3 linked regions of the Glaciimonas sp. PCH181 genome follow. The main gene of each other region encodes a partner of the protein of the gene in region 2 in a complex. Links are inferred from orthologs where the notes say so. Each region holds a gene or a part of one and is shown on either strand. Other genes may lie near its edges.

Region 1 (4,640 bases), 2.0 Mb from region 2 along the record:
GCACATCGGCGCGGAAAAAAACCATTTATGGCCCGTTAGCGTGTAATCCGCACCGCGTCCGCCGCCGCCGGGAATAGGCGTCGCCAGCGTGGTATTGGAGCGCACGTCGGAGCCGCCTTGCTTTTCGGTCATCCCCATACCGATCAGCATGGCGGTTTTTTGCGCCAGCGGCAGGTCGCGGCTATCGTGGTCGCAGGCATACAATTTGGCTTGCAAGGCGGCGAATAAGGCCGGTTCCTGTTGTAGAACTGGAATTGAGGCGAAGGTCATGGTGGTGGGGCACAGCGATCCGGATTCAACCTGTGCATGCAAAAAATAGCCTGCTGCACGCGCTACATGGCTACCGGTTTTAGGTGTGGACCACGGCAACGCATGCAAATTCTCGCGCCGCAGCATGCCTAGCAGGGTATGCCAGGCAGGATGAAATTCGACTACATCGATGCGATTTCCGGCGCGGTCGTAACGTTGCAATTCTGGCGCGTGGCGATTTGCTAATTCGGCAAGATTCCACACTTCCTTGCTGCCCAATTCTGCGCCATAGCGCGCTAATTCAGCAGCGTGCCAACCGGCGTGGTGCCGTTGTACCCCGGCCATTAACACCGAATCGTCGGCGTAGAGATTATTGTCGGTCAGCTCGGGGACCTGATTGTTGGCGTGTAGTTCGGCTTGCGGCGTTGACGCTTGCATGGAAATCTCCTGACTGACGACTGTATTTGTCGCTGGTGAGTTGCAACGATTGTGCTGCTAGCGTAGACCGAATTTGGCTTGCGTGCCAGTCTCCGGATGATGTGATTTGCCGTAGATTCGGGCAGCTTTCTTAAAAACCTTATGCGCGCTTCCTCTAAGGTAAAATGCTGGTTGTATTTAACTGCCAGCAACGAGCGCCCGCTACCTATGTCATATCAAGTCCTTGCCCGTAAATATCGCCCAAGAAGTTTCGAGACGCTGGTTGGTCAGGAACACGTCGTCCGGGCGTTGACACATGCGCTGGAACAACAGCGCTTGCATCATGCTTATCTGTTCACAGGCACACGTGGTGTAGGCAAAACCACGCTGTCGCGGATTCTTGCCAAGGCGTTAAATTGTCAGGGTATCGATGGCAACGGCGGCATTACTGCGCAACCATGCGGCGTATGCGACGCTTGCGTAGCGATCGATGCCGGACGTTTTGTCGATTACATTGAAATGGATGCCGCTTCTAATCGCGGCGTCGATGAAATGGCCCAGTTGCTGGAGCAGGCGGTGTACGCGCCATCAAATGCCCGCTTTAAGGTCTACATGATCGATGAAGTCCACATGCTGACCAATCATGCCTTCAATTCGATGCTGAAAACGCTGGAAGAGCCGCCCGAACATGTGAAGTTCATCCTGGCAACCACCGATCCGCAAAAAATCCCCGTTACCGTGCTGTCGCGTTGTCTGCAATTTAATCTGAAACAGATGCCGCCCGGCCACATCATCAGCCACCTCGACAATATCCTTGGGCAGGAACAAATTGCTTTTGAGACACCTGCTTTACGGTTGCTGGCGCAGGGTGCGCATGGCTCGATGCGCGACGCTTTATCGTTGACCGATCAGGCGATTGCGTATGCGGCTGGCAAGGTAACTTTGGAAGCAGTGCAGGGCATGTTGGGATCGCTTGATCAGACTTATTTGATCCGCGTACTGGATGCTCTGGCGGCGAATGATGGCGCTGGTTTACTGGCCGTTGCCGACGAAATGGCGATTCGCAGCTTGTCTTATAGTGCAGCGTTGCAAGATCTGGGCACTTTATTACATCGGATTGCATTGGCCCAAAGTGTTCCCGCAGCACTAGCAGAAGATTTGCCGGAGCGCGAAGACGTGATGCGCCTTGCTTCGGCCTTTGATGCAGAAGAAATTCAGTTGTTTTATCAAATTGTGGTGCATGGCCGCAATGAGTTGGGTCTGGCACCGGATGAGTACGCCGGATTTTCGATGACATTGTTGCGTATGTTGGCGTTTCGGCCGCAGCCAGGTTCAGGGCCGGGTGAAAATGCCGTCGCTGCGCCAGTGCAAGCGCGTCAAGTTGCCCCATCGCGGCCATCCGCACCAGCGTCTATGGCTGAGAGAGCGCCGACTTCTATAGCGCCATCGCCACCGGCAGCCCGTTTAAGCAGTCTTCCGCAAGTTGCCTCTGCCAGCGCTCCGGTTGCGCGTGCAGATGAGACGCTTAGCCCGCGCATGGCAGCATTAGCCGCTGCCCGCGGTGGCGTTGCTAGCAAACGTCCGATGGCGACTCCGGCAGCGCAACCTGCACCGGTAGCTGTCGTTGCGCCGGTCAGCAAGCCTGCAATGGTTGTCAGACCGCAGCCAGAGATCGTCAAACCAGAGGTTAAGTTACCGCCTGCACCAGCACCAAAAGCGTCGGCATCCAGTGCATCGCCGCCGCCGTGGGAGGAGGAAATTCCGCTGCCGATGGACTTGCCTGACGATGATTTTTCTGATTCTGGCTATGACAGTACGCCAAAAATGCGCTCGGAAGCCCGCCCTGCAGCACGAACAGCGCCGCCGACCGAGATGCGTACACCGTCTGCGCCAGCCAAGCCCATCGCCGTGCTCAGTATCGATACACCGGCACCATCGCAGCCAGCGCCCGCAGATGCATTTATTTATGTTCCTGATGCATCCTTGAACTGGGATGGTAATTGGCCGTCGTTGGCGGCAACGTTGCCGGTCCGTGGCGTAGCGCATCAACTCGCGCAGCAAAGCGAATTACTGCGATTCGATAGCAGCGGTCCTACTATTCAGGCGCATTTGCGGATTCCGCTGGAAACTTTGCGTTTGTCCGGTAACGTTGAAAAATTGGCTGCGGCATTGTCCGAGCGGTTTGGGCGTCCGGTACGGGTCGAAACAGAAATTGGGGTGGTGCACCACACCGCCAACGTCAGGGCACAAGCGGAGCAAGCAGAGCGCCAGCGACTAGCTGAAGAGACGGCAAAAAACGATCCCTTCATTCAAAGCATGGTGCGCGAATTCGGCGCAATGATTGTGCCGGGATCGATTAAACCGCTGACGTAAGACGGATAAAGCCGGGTTCTGGTAAATTGCCGACCTAATGCAATATTGATAATATTAACGACTACACCGTACTTAAGCATTTGCCTAAGCACGACACTGATTAACTTAACAGGAGAAATACCATGATGAAAGGCCAACTGGCAGGCTTGATGAAGCAAGCACAAGCGATGCAAGATAATATGAAAAAAGCGCAGGATCAACTGGCTTTGATCGAAGTTGAAGGCGAATCTGGCGGCGGTCTCGTCAAAGTCCTGATGACCTGTAAAAATGCGGTCAAGCGTGTCACTATCGATCCGTCATTGCTGGCAGATGATAAAGATATGCTGGAAGATCTGGTTGCAGCGGCTTTCAACGATGCAGTCCGTAAGGCAGAAGAAACTTCAGCAGAAAAAATGTCAGGCCTGACGGCTGGCATGCCAGCTGGTTTCAAATTGCCGTTTTAAACTCTGCAATGATTCTTGATGTTGCTACGTTAGATATTATTCCAGGACAGGAAGCCGCGTTTGAAACGGCTTTCATGGAGGCGAAGAAAATTCTCACCTCCATGCCTGGTTGTATTTCGCACGATTTACAGCGTTGTCTGGAGCAGCCAAACCGGTATATTTTATTTGTTCGCTGGCAAACGCTGGAGCATCACACAGTCGGTTTTTTGCAATCGTTTCAATATCAGCAATGGTGCAGATTATTGCAGCATTTTTGTGACCCTTTTCCGCCCACTCTTCACTATGCCCCGGTGGGCCGTAAGATTTATCGTGGTTTCTAAGGTCTGATGTGAAAACCCCTAATAGTCTGGCTTTTTTAACAGAAGCATTGCGTCATCTGCCCGGCGTCGGTCCTAAATCGGCACAGCGCATGGCATATCACTTGCTGCAGCATGACCGTGATGGCGCAGCATTGCTCGGCCGTGCGCTGGTCCAGGCAGTCGAGAAAATTCAGCACTGTTCCATGTGCAATACATTCACTGAAAACGAACTGTGCGAAGTCTGCCTCGATCCCGAGCGCGACGCCAGATTGCTATGCGTTGTCGAAACACCGACAGATCAGTTAATGATTGAGCAGACGCTGACTTTCAAGGGACTGTATTTTGTTTTGATGGGCCGTTTGTCACCGCTAGACGGTATCGGTCCTAAAGATTTGCAGTTAGAAAAATTGATTGTTCGCGCAACTAACGGTGTGGTTAAAGAAGTTGTATTGGCGACTAACTTTACCAATGAAGGCGAAGCGACGGCGCATTACATCAGCGAAACCATGAAAGCACGCGGTCTGCAAGTCAGCCGTCTGGCGCGTGGCGTGCCGGTTGGGGGCGAGCTGGAATACGTGGATGCAGGCACTATCGCCCGCGCGATGTTGGATCGTCGCGCAACCTAATGCGTATAACCTGATGCGGATATTGCGCCGCAGCATATTTTTTGGCATGTGACCGCTATCACCCTGCGGTATTATGTGGACAGATTTCTACCGGAATCACAATAAGAACGAGTCCGTCGTATCCATCGACGGATGACAGTCGTAAGTAAAATTGACGAGGAGACAACATGAAATTTAACTGGAAACAGTTCGGTATTGCGCTTTGCTTATTCTTGGCTGGTTACGCAACATTC
Region 2 (4,599 bases):
GTCTAGCCAGTTAATTGTTAAAGTAGTCATAATTTTGGGGCATTCTCGATTCAGCGATTATCATGTTGGGTTGATTATAAAGATGTCGCAAAAAAGCGTCGGGTAAAGCCACTTTTTCGACCTCTTGACCTGATGTAGCAAACCCGCGGAGCGATTGAACTTGTTTAAGAAACTATTCCTTTTTGTTGTTTTATTGAGCTTATTAGCCGTTGGCGGCATGGTTTTTTGGGCCAAACAGCCGGTGATTACTGTCGGAGAACCAATGCCATTTACCATTCTGCCGGGCAGCGGTCTTGATAGCGTCGTTCAGCAAATTGCTAGCGCAGGTGTGCCGGTGAATCCTGAGTTGCTTGGTTTGTTAGTCCGACTGACCGGGAAAAGTGGCAAGCTGAAGGCAGGCAGCTATGAAATAAAACCGGGCACCACGCCTTTGCGCCTGATTACACAATTGGTGCGTGGCGAATTTGCGCAGGAATCGCTGACGGTGATCGAGGGCTGGACATTCCGTCAGATGCGGCAGGCTGTCGCCGCGCAGACTGCGTTGAAGCACGATACGGCGACGCTGACGGATGCTGAATTGATGGCTAAAATTACGACTGACTACACGCTTCCAGAGGGGCTATTTGCGCCGGATACGTATTTATTCGCAAAAGGGTCCAGTGATTTGCAGGTGTATAAACAGGCGCATGCGTTATTGTTGAAGCGTTTGAACGCCGCATGGGAAAACCGCGATTCCACGTTACCCTATAAAACGCCCTATGAAGCGCTCATCATGGCCTCAATTGTCGAGAAGGAAACCGGGCGCAAGGCAGAACGGACGAATATTGCAGGCGTATTTATCAATCGGCTGCGGATTGGCATGTTGTTGCAAACCGATCCAACGGTGATTTATGGGATGGGGGATCAATATAAAGGCAGCATCCGCAGACGCGATCTGACGACTGATACGCCCTACAATACCTATACGCGTCCGGGATTGCCGCCGACCCCGATTTCGTTGCCCGGCGATGAGTCGTTGCACGCGGCGATGAATCCGGCAAAAACCGATGCACTGTATTTTGTGGCAAAGGGTGATGGTAGCAGTCACTTTTCGAGTAATCTCAGCGAGCATAATCAGGCAGTGAATAAGTACCAGCGTTGATCTGGTTCCCTGCGCTTTACAGAAATAAGCAAAACACTCTATGGATTTATGAAATCAGCAAAATTTATTACCTTTGAAGGCATCGACGGTGCGGGAAAATCAACCCATATTGGTTACGTCGCCGGGTTGTTGCAACAGCGTGGACTGACGGTGGTCTCTACTCGAGAGCCGGGCGGCACCGCGCTGGGTGAAGCATTGCGCGAACTTGTCCTGCATCAAAAAATGCATCTGGAAACCGAGGCGATGCTGATGTTTGCCTCTCGTCGCGAACATCTGGCGCAGGTCATTGAACCAGCGCTGGCGCGTGGGGAATGGGTCGTTTCCGATCGGTTTACCGATGCAACTTTTGCGTATCAGGGTGGTGGTAGAAAACTATCGCGGGATAAGCTGGATGTTTTGGAGCAATGGGTACATCCGCATTTGCAGCCGGATTTGACTTTGCTGTTTGATGTGCCGCTGGAGGTAGCGCGGGCGCGACTGGATGCAACCCGTGATCTGGATAAATTTGAGCAGGAAAAAGCCACCTTTTTTGCCGATACCCGGGCTGAGTATTTACGCCGCGCCGCACAGTTTCCCGACCGTTTTCGCATCATTGATTCGACGCAGACAATAGCGGATATTCAACAGACGTTAGCGCAGATCGTTGCGACGCTGTAGCAAAGCGTTGTTTGGGCGAATATCGGCGTATGGTGTAAATATTAAGAATAAGCCGCTTCATCATTAAGATTGTTCATGACTAATTCGATATTTCCGTGGCAAATAAATGCCTGGCAGCAACTTCAGCAAATGCGACCGCGCATGCCGCATGCGATCCTGTTTCATGGCGCTGAAGGTATAGGTAAAACTATATTTGCCGAACAGTTCGCGCAGTCGCTGTTTTGCGAAAAGCCGCTAGCCGATGGTCAAGCCTGTGGCGTATGTGGATCATGTGGTTGGTTCATGCAGCAGAATCATCCCGATTATCGTCGTGTGCGCCCTGAAATTCTCGAAGATGAGGATAGTCGCGAAGGCGGCGAGGGCGCTGATGATGGCGACAAGAAAACAGCGAAGGCGACCAAAGCACCGTCGAAAGAAATTAAGATTGATCAAATTCGTGCATTAGCCGGATTTATGAATATCTCCACCCATCGTCAAGGCCAACGCGTAGTGGTGCTGTATCCGGCGGAGGCCTTAAACGCCGCCGCCGCCAATGCGTTGCTGAAAACCCTGGAAGAACCTCCGCCGAACACCGTATTTTTATTAATATCAAATAGTCTGGATCGATTGTTGCCGACGATATTGTCGCGTTGTCGCAAGTTTCCGATGCCGCTGCCTTCACCGCAAGAAGCGCTTGGCTGGCTCAAACAACAAGGCGTGGCTGACGCTGATATGTGGTTGGCAGAGCAGGGCGGCGCGCCACTGACCGCGCAGGCGCAGTCGCAAAGTGATGGCCGTGAATTGATAGATGCGCTGCTGGCCTATTTGAGTGCACCCAGTATCGACGCAGCGTTGAAATGTGCCGAACGGGTGCAGAAAACCCCTGTGGTTGAGCTGCTCGGGTGGCAGCAGCGCTGGCTCTATGATGTATTTTCGCTGAAGATGGCGGGTTCTGTGCGGTATTATCCACGTCATAAAAAGACATTGACGGCATTGGCGGCACGCACGCAAACCGGCGAATTATTACGATTATTGAAAGCCAGTAACGACAGACGGGCCATCGCAGAACATCCGTTGTCGGCAAGACTTTTTATTGAAGATATGCTGTTGGATTACGCAAAAATTTTTGCATGACATTTTTCAGGACTGATTTATCTGAGTCAATTTTGATTATTCAATAGGAGATGTGCATGGCAGAAAATACAATCGGCGGCGTGGCAGGGATAAGCGGCATTAAGTTAGCCAGGCCGACTGTATTGTCGCTGGCGATCAAAGAAAAATCGGCTTTATATGCGGCCTATATGCCATTCTTAACGAACGGCGGCATATTCGTGCCGACCAGCAAGGCTTATTTGGTAGGGGACGAGATTTATTTGATTCTCAGTCTCATGGAAGATCCCGCCAAATATCCTATCGCTGGCAAGGTCGCCTGGATTACACCGTCCGGCGCGAATAACAATCGGGCGCAAGGCATCGGCGTGCATTTTCCCGACGACGAAAGCGGCCTCCGTTTGCGTACACGTATTGAAGAAATCTTGGGTTCCGCATTGGGCTCAAGCCGTCCCACTCACACTTTATAAACATGAAATATCATCATCGACTGGCAGTGCAGCAGGATTTGGACGCAATCGTTGCGATTTACAACAGTACCGTTGCGTCGCGTGACGTCACCGCCGATACGGAACCGGTATCGGTTGCTTCCCGGCAAGCGTGGTTCGATCATCACAACCCGACGCTGCGCCCGCTGTGGGTGGTTGAGCAGTCCACTGATGATAACGATACCGCGTTGCCGACCATTCTCGGCTGGCTTTCGTACTCGGATTTTTACGGTCGTCCGGCTTACTCTGGCACGGCTGAAATTTCTGTCTATATTCACGAAGCTGCGCGAGGCATGGGGATTGGTCGTTATTTGATGGAAGCGGCAATTGCCTATGCGCCGCACGTTGCGGTGCATACTTTATTGGGGTTTGTTTTTGGTCATAACGAACCAAGTCTGAAATTGTTTGATGTATTCGGCTTTGAGCGTTGGGCCAACATGCCACGCGTGGCAACGCTGGACGGGATAGAGCGTGATTTGGTGATTTTAGGTAAACGCGTCGCATAAAATTTCTACAATTTGTTATTCCCGTTTGTCAGGGCGAAATCGTCATAAGAAATCGCCGTGACAAACAGGCGATTCTCGTAATATTGCATCGTTTTTCTTGCCTCCCTTTTCTATTCTGAGAAGAGGATTTTTATACTGCTTCTGTCCTGTTTCCGCCCATGTATATCGACTCTCACTGCCATATTAATTTTCCTGAGCTGGCTGCCAAAATGCCGGAAATTCTGGCTAAGATGGCAGAAAATAAGGTGACTCACGCGCTCTGCGTTTCGGTCGATTTACCTGATTTTCCGCAGGTGCTGGAATTGGCTAAAACCTATCCGCACATCTACGCCTCGGTGGGCGTGCATCCCGACTACGAAGATACGCCGGAACCGACAGTAGACGACTTGATTCGCTTGTCCGATCATCCGAAAATTATCGCGATTGGCGAAACCGGCCTGGATTACTTTCGGTTGAAGGGCGATCTCGAATGGCAGCGCGAGCGCTTTCGTCGTCACATCCGGGCTTCGCGGGCGACTGGGAAGCCGCTCATTATTCATACGCGCGCCGCCTCCGAAGATACGATAAAAATTATGCTTGAAGAAGGTGCCGGGACCAATGCCGGTGGCGCGGGCGGTGTGATGCATTGCTTCACTGAATCACTGGCGGTGGCGGAGGCGGCGATCCAGATGGGCTTCTATATTTCTTTTTCCGGTATCGTTACTTTTAAGAGCGCAAA
Region 3 (4,593 bases), on a different replicon or contig from region 2:
CGCGCCGCGACCAGTCGCGTATCAATACTGAACTAAGTTTTGACAGTTTTGTGACCGGAAAAGCTAACCAGTTAGCCCGCGCCGCGGCGATTCAGGTCGCAAATAATCCGGGCGTTTCGTATAACCCGCTCTTCCTTTATGGCGGTGTTGGCCTCGGTAAAACCCATCTGATTCACGCTATCGGTAATCAGCTTCTGGCCGATAATCCTTCGTCGAAAATTCGCTACATCCATGCAGAACAGTACGTTCGCGACGTAGTGACCGCTTACCAACGTAAAGGTTTTGACGATTTCAAGCGGTACTATCATTCGCTAGATTTATTGCTGATCGATGATATTCAATTCTTCGGTGGCAAGAGTCGCACCCAAGAAGAATTCTTTTACGCATTCGAAGCTTTAATTGCCGCAAAGAAACAAATTATTATCACCAGTGATACTTATCCAAAAGAAATCACCGGCATGGATGATCGTTTGATTTCCCGCTTCGATTCCGGTCTGACCGTCGCGATAGAGCCGCCTGAACTTGAAATGCGCGTGGCTATTTTGCTTAAAAAAGCGGCATCCGAAGGCGTTACATTCTCCGACGATGTAGCCTTTTTTGTCGCCAAACATCTGCGTTCCAACGTCCGCGAACTGGAAGGCGCGCTGCGTAAAATCCTGGCTTATTCCCGTTTCCATGGTAAAGACATCACGATTGATATCGTCAAGGATGCGCTGAAAGATCTGCTATCTGTGCAGAATCGCCAGATTTCCGTCGAAAATATCCAGAAAACAGTCGCCGACTTCTTCAATATCAAAGTCGCGGATATGTATTCCAAAAAACGCCCCGCGAATATCGCCCGGCCACGTCAGATTGCGATGTATCTGGCCAAAGAACTCACCCAAAAGAGCTTGCCAGAAATTGGGGAATTGTTCGGCGGACGCGATCACACCACGGTTTTACACGCGGTGCGCAAGATCGCCGGTGATCGGACTAAAAATCCCGAATGTAATCACGAATTGCACGTATTGGAGCAAACCTTAAAAGGTTAATTTTTCAATATGCAATTGTGACGTCGATGAGTACTAGAAATGCTTGCCAGCCTGTGGATAACATTACGCGTCGACATTATTACGACACGATAAGTGTGGTTTTTTTGTGCAGTACAAACGGGTAGAAGTACGCATAAGTTATCTGGTTGAAATGTTGGTTGAATGTCAGTGTGATCGTAAAAGTGATAAATAATCAGGCATTTAACCTTAGATTTGATCGCGATGTCATTCGTAAGTAGTCGAATTAAGTTACATTGATAGACTGGTTCAAGGCCCACTAAGATTGGGTAAAATGAAGCGATATTTGTTGAATTTCAGATAATAAGGATATAGCTATGCAATTGGTCAAAACCCACCGAGATACTCTTCTCCGGCCACTGCAGATCGTGAGCGGTATTGTCGAGCGTCGGCACACATTGCCGATTCTGGCCAATATCCTCATACGCAAGGACGGCGAAAAAGTTTCTTTTCTATCAACTGACATTGAAGTGCAAATTACGACCAATGCAAATGTCGGTAGCGGTGCTGAAGTTGCCGCCACCACCGTCGCTGCCCGTAAGCTGCTCGATATTCTGCGCGCGTTGCCAGAATCCGGCGAAGTGTCGTTAACATTAAGCAACAAGCGCATGACGGTGCAATCCGGCAAATCGCGTTTCGCGCTGCAAACACTGGCCGCCGAAGAGTTTCCGACAGTTGCCCAGGCTGAGCATTACAACGCAACGGTCACGCTGCCGCAAAAGACGCTCAAGCATTTGTTCAATATGGTCCATTTTTCGATGGCGCAGCAGGACATTCGTTACTACCTCAACGGCCTGTTATTAGTGCTGGATGGCAACAACGTGATCGCCGTCGCCACCGATGGTCACCGTCTGGCATTTTGCCAAGTAGCGACAGAGCAAGAATTCGCACGGCAGGAAGTCATCATTCCGCGCAAAACCATCATCGAACTACAACGTTTGTTAGAAGAAACCGACGAGCCAGTTCAACTAGAAATCGCCAACAATCAGGTCAAACTATCGTTTGCCGATATCGAACTGATTTCGAAACTGGTAGAAGGCAAATTCCCGGATTACACCCGCGTAGTACCTAAAGGTTACAAGAACGATTTCACCATCGGCCGGGATCGTTTGCTGCGCTCGTTGCAACGCGCCGCCATTATGACCAGCGACAAGTTCAAGGGCGTGCGCTGGGTCGTTACCCCAGGCAGCCTGAAAATCAGCTCGACCAATGCCGATCAGGAAGAGGCGATTGAAGAACTAGAAATCGACTACGGCGGCGACAGTGTCGACATTGGTTTCAACGTCACTTATTTGCTCGACGTGCTCAACAACCTCAAGGGCGACAACGTTAATATTGCCCTTGGCGATGCTAATTCATCTGCATTAATCACCGTGCCAGAAAACGCCGACTTTAAATACGTCGTTATGCCGATGCGTATTTAATTTTTGCATAAGCAAGTCGATCTAATCATTAAACCCGTCATAAATCGCGTTAAACAGTGTATATCGTGAATAAAGGGGCTTCGGCCCCTTAGTCACATTTAAGAAATCCCCCAGCTGCGGGTATACTGGTCTGTTTCGTAAAGAATTGAACATAAAAGCGTCTTTTTCCTCCATGCGTCGTTCCAAATCCCATAGCGATAGTTCTGCTATCACTGCGGTTTGTAATTAGCCTGATCAGAAAATCCACCATTTTTGTTAGTTCATCCGATTAGCAGATCATTAGCTTGGATTCATGTTTTTGTAGCAGTTTATTCAGAAGGTAGCCATGTCATCAATCCCTCAAGACAACACCAATCAGCCGCCACCAAATGCGTACGGCGCGTCCTCAATTCAGATCCTCGAAGGTCTGGAAGCAGTACGAAAACGTCCGGGGATGTACATCGGCGACACTTCAGACGGCACCGGCTTGCATCATCTGGTGTTTGAAGTTCTGGACAACTCCATCGACGAATCGTTAGCCGGTCATTGCACCGAAATCAACGTCACGATCCATTCTGATAATTCGATTTCCGTCACCGACAATGGCCGTGGCGTCCCCACCGGCATCAAGTTTGACGACAAGCACGAACCTAAGCGCAGCGCAGCCGAAATCGTCATGACCGAGTTGCACGCTGGCGGTAAATTCGATCAAAACTCTTATAAAGTTTCCGGCGGTTTGCATGGCGTGGGCGTTTCTTGCGTCAACGGTTTGTCCAAGTTATTGAAGCTCACCATCCGTCGCGATGGCAAAGTCCATTTCATGGAATTCGTACGCGGCGTACCGCAAAATCGTGACATCGAAACCATAGACGGCATGATCGTATCGCCCATCAAAGTCATTGGCGACACCGACAAGCGCGGTACGGAAGTGCACTTCTGGGCCGACGAAGAAATTTTTACACACGTCGAATTCCACTACGAAATTCTAGCCAAGCGTATCCGCGAATTATCGTTCCTGAACAACGGTGTGCGTATCAAACTGACCGATCAACGCACCGGCAAAGAAGAACTTTTCGCGTTCGAAGGCGGCACACGCGGTTTCGTTGAATACATCAACAAAAACAAAAGCGTATTGCACCCAACGATTTTTCAGGCGACAGGCGAAAAAGAAGGCGTCACAGTCGACGTCTCCATGCAATGGAATGACGCCTATAACGAGCAAGTATTATGCTTCACCAATAACATCCCGCAACGCGACGGCGGTACCCATCTCACCGGCCTGCGTGCAGCGATGACTCGTGTACTGAACAAGTACATCGAAGAACATGATTTCGCCAAACGCGCCAAAGTCGAAACCAGCGGCGACGACATGCGCGAGGGCCTGACTTGCGTGTTATCAGTCAAAGTCCCTGAGCCAAAATTCAGTTCGCAAACCAAAGACAAACTTGTCTCCAGCGAAGTGCGTTTGCCGGTCGAAGAAATTGTCGCCAGAACACTCAGCGACTATCTGCAAGAAAAACCAAACGACGCCAAAATCATCTGCGGCAAAATCGTCGAAGCTGCACGTGCCCGTGATGCAGCGCGTAAAGCGCGTGAGCTGACCCGTCGTAAAGGCGTGATGGATGGCCTCGGTTTATCCTCCAAACTTGCCGATTGCCAGGAAAAAGATCCCGCATTATGCGAACTTTACATCGTCGAGGGTGACTCTGCGGGCGGTTCAGCCAAGCAAGGCCGCGACCGTAAATTTCAGGCGATTCTGCCATTGCGCGGTAAAGTCTTGAACGTCGAAAAAGCACGCTTCGAAAAAATGCTATCGTCAGAGCAGATCACGACCTTGATCGCGACGCTAGGCACCAGCATCGGCCCGGACGAATTCAATGCCGACAAACTGCGTTATCACCGCATCATCATCATGACCGATGCAGACGTCGATGGTGCCCACATCCGCACGCTGCTGCTGACATTGTTCTATCGTCAAATGCCGCAACTGGTTGAGCGCGGCCACATCTACATCGCGCAACCGCCACTGTACAAAGTCAAGCACGGCAAAGACGAACGCTATCTCAAAGATGACGTTGAAGAAGTTCAATACATGATGCAGGTCGCGCTCAATGACGCCTCGCTAGTCCCGAGTTCAGGCA

Evidence for each region.
Region 1: the proteins of C7W93_RS00585 (region 2) and C7W93_RS09725 are in contact, whole or in part, in a cryo-EM structure (PDB 8GIZ), measured with the Escherichia coli proteins. The link is inferred for Glaciimonas sp. PCH181 from one-to-one orthologs.
Region 3: the proteins of C7W93_RS00585 (region 2) and dnaN are in contact, whole or in part, in a cryo-EM structure (PDB 8GIZ), measured with the Escherichia coli proteins. The link is inferred for Glaciimonas sp. PCH181 from one-to-one orthologs.

What each region holds. Positions count from the first base shown.
Region 1 is NZ_PYFP01000001.1:2,099,384-2,104,023, reverse strand. The notes cover bases 491-3,466. They hold C7W93_RS09725 (DNA polymerase III subunit gamma/tau), read left to right. Parts: upstream 491-894; coding sequence 895-3,039; downstream 3,040-3,466. Other genes in these bases: C7W93_RS09720 (YbaB/EbfC family nucleoid-associated protein), read left to right, coding at 3,162-3,466; C7W93_RS09730 (isovaleryl-CoA dehydrogenase), read right to left, coding at 491-687. In the rest of the region: more of C7W93_RS09730, read right to left, coding at 1-490; more of C7W93_RS09720, read left to right, coding at 3,467-3,482; C7W93_RS09715 (antibiotic biosynthesis monooxygenase), read left to right, coding at 3,491-3,802; recombination mediator RecR, read left to right, coding at 3,811-4,407; C7W93_RS09705 (ABC transporter substrate-binding protein), read left to right, coding at 4,575-4,640. UniProt on the Escherichia coli protein: Part of the beta sliding clamp loading complex, which hydrolyzes ATP to load the beta clamp onto primed DNA to form the DNA replication pre-initiation complex.
Region 2 is NZ_PYFP01000001.1:131,843-136,441, forward strand. What follows is about bases 958-3,892. They hold C7W93_RS00585 (DNA polymerase III subunit delta'), read left to right. Parts: upstream 958-1,873; coding sequence 1,874-2,911; downstream 2,912-3,892. Other genes in these bases: mltG (endolytic transglycosylase MltG), read left to right, coding at 958-1,141; tmk (dTMP kinase), read left to right, coding at 1,190-1,798; C7W93_RS00590 (PilZ domain-containing protein), read left to right, coding at 2,968-3,357; C7W93_RS00595 (GNAT family N-acetyltransferase), read left to right, coding at 3,360-3,881. Also shown: C7W93_RS00570 (folate-binding protein YgfZ), read right to left, coding at 1-30; more of mltG, read left to right, coding at 161-957; C7W93_RS00600 (TatD family hydrolase), read left to right, coding at 4,040-4,599. UniProt on the Escherichia coli protein: Part of the beta sliding clamp loading complex, which hydrolyzes ATP to load the beta clamp onto primed DNA to form the DNA replication pre-initiation complex.
Region 3 is NZ_PYFP01000002.1:1,174,272-1,178,864, reverse strand. The notes cover bases 491-3,419. They hold dnaN (DNA polymerase III subunit beta), read left to right. Parts: upstream 491-1,366; coding sequence 1,367-2,473; downstream 2,474-3,419. Other genes in these bases: gyrB (DNA topoisomerase (ATP-hydrolyzing) subunit B), read left to right, coding at 2,799-3,419; dnaA (chromosomal replication initiator protein DnaA), read left to right, coding at 491-1,031. Outside these bases: more of dnaA, read left to right, coding at 1-490; more of gyrB, read left to right, coding at 3,420-4,593. UniProt on the Escherichia coli protein: Confers DNA tethering and processivity to DNA polymerases and other proteins. Acts as a clamp, forming a ring around DNA (a reaction catalyzed by the clamp-loading complex) which diffuses in an ATP-independent manner freely and bidirectionally along dsDNA.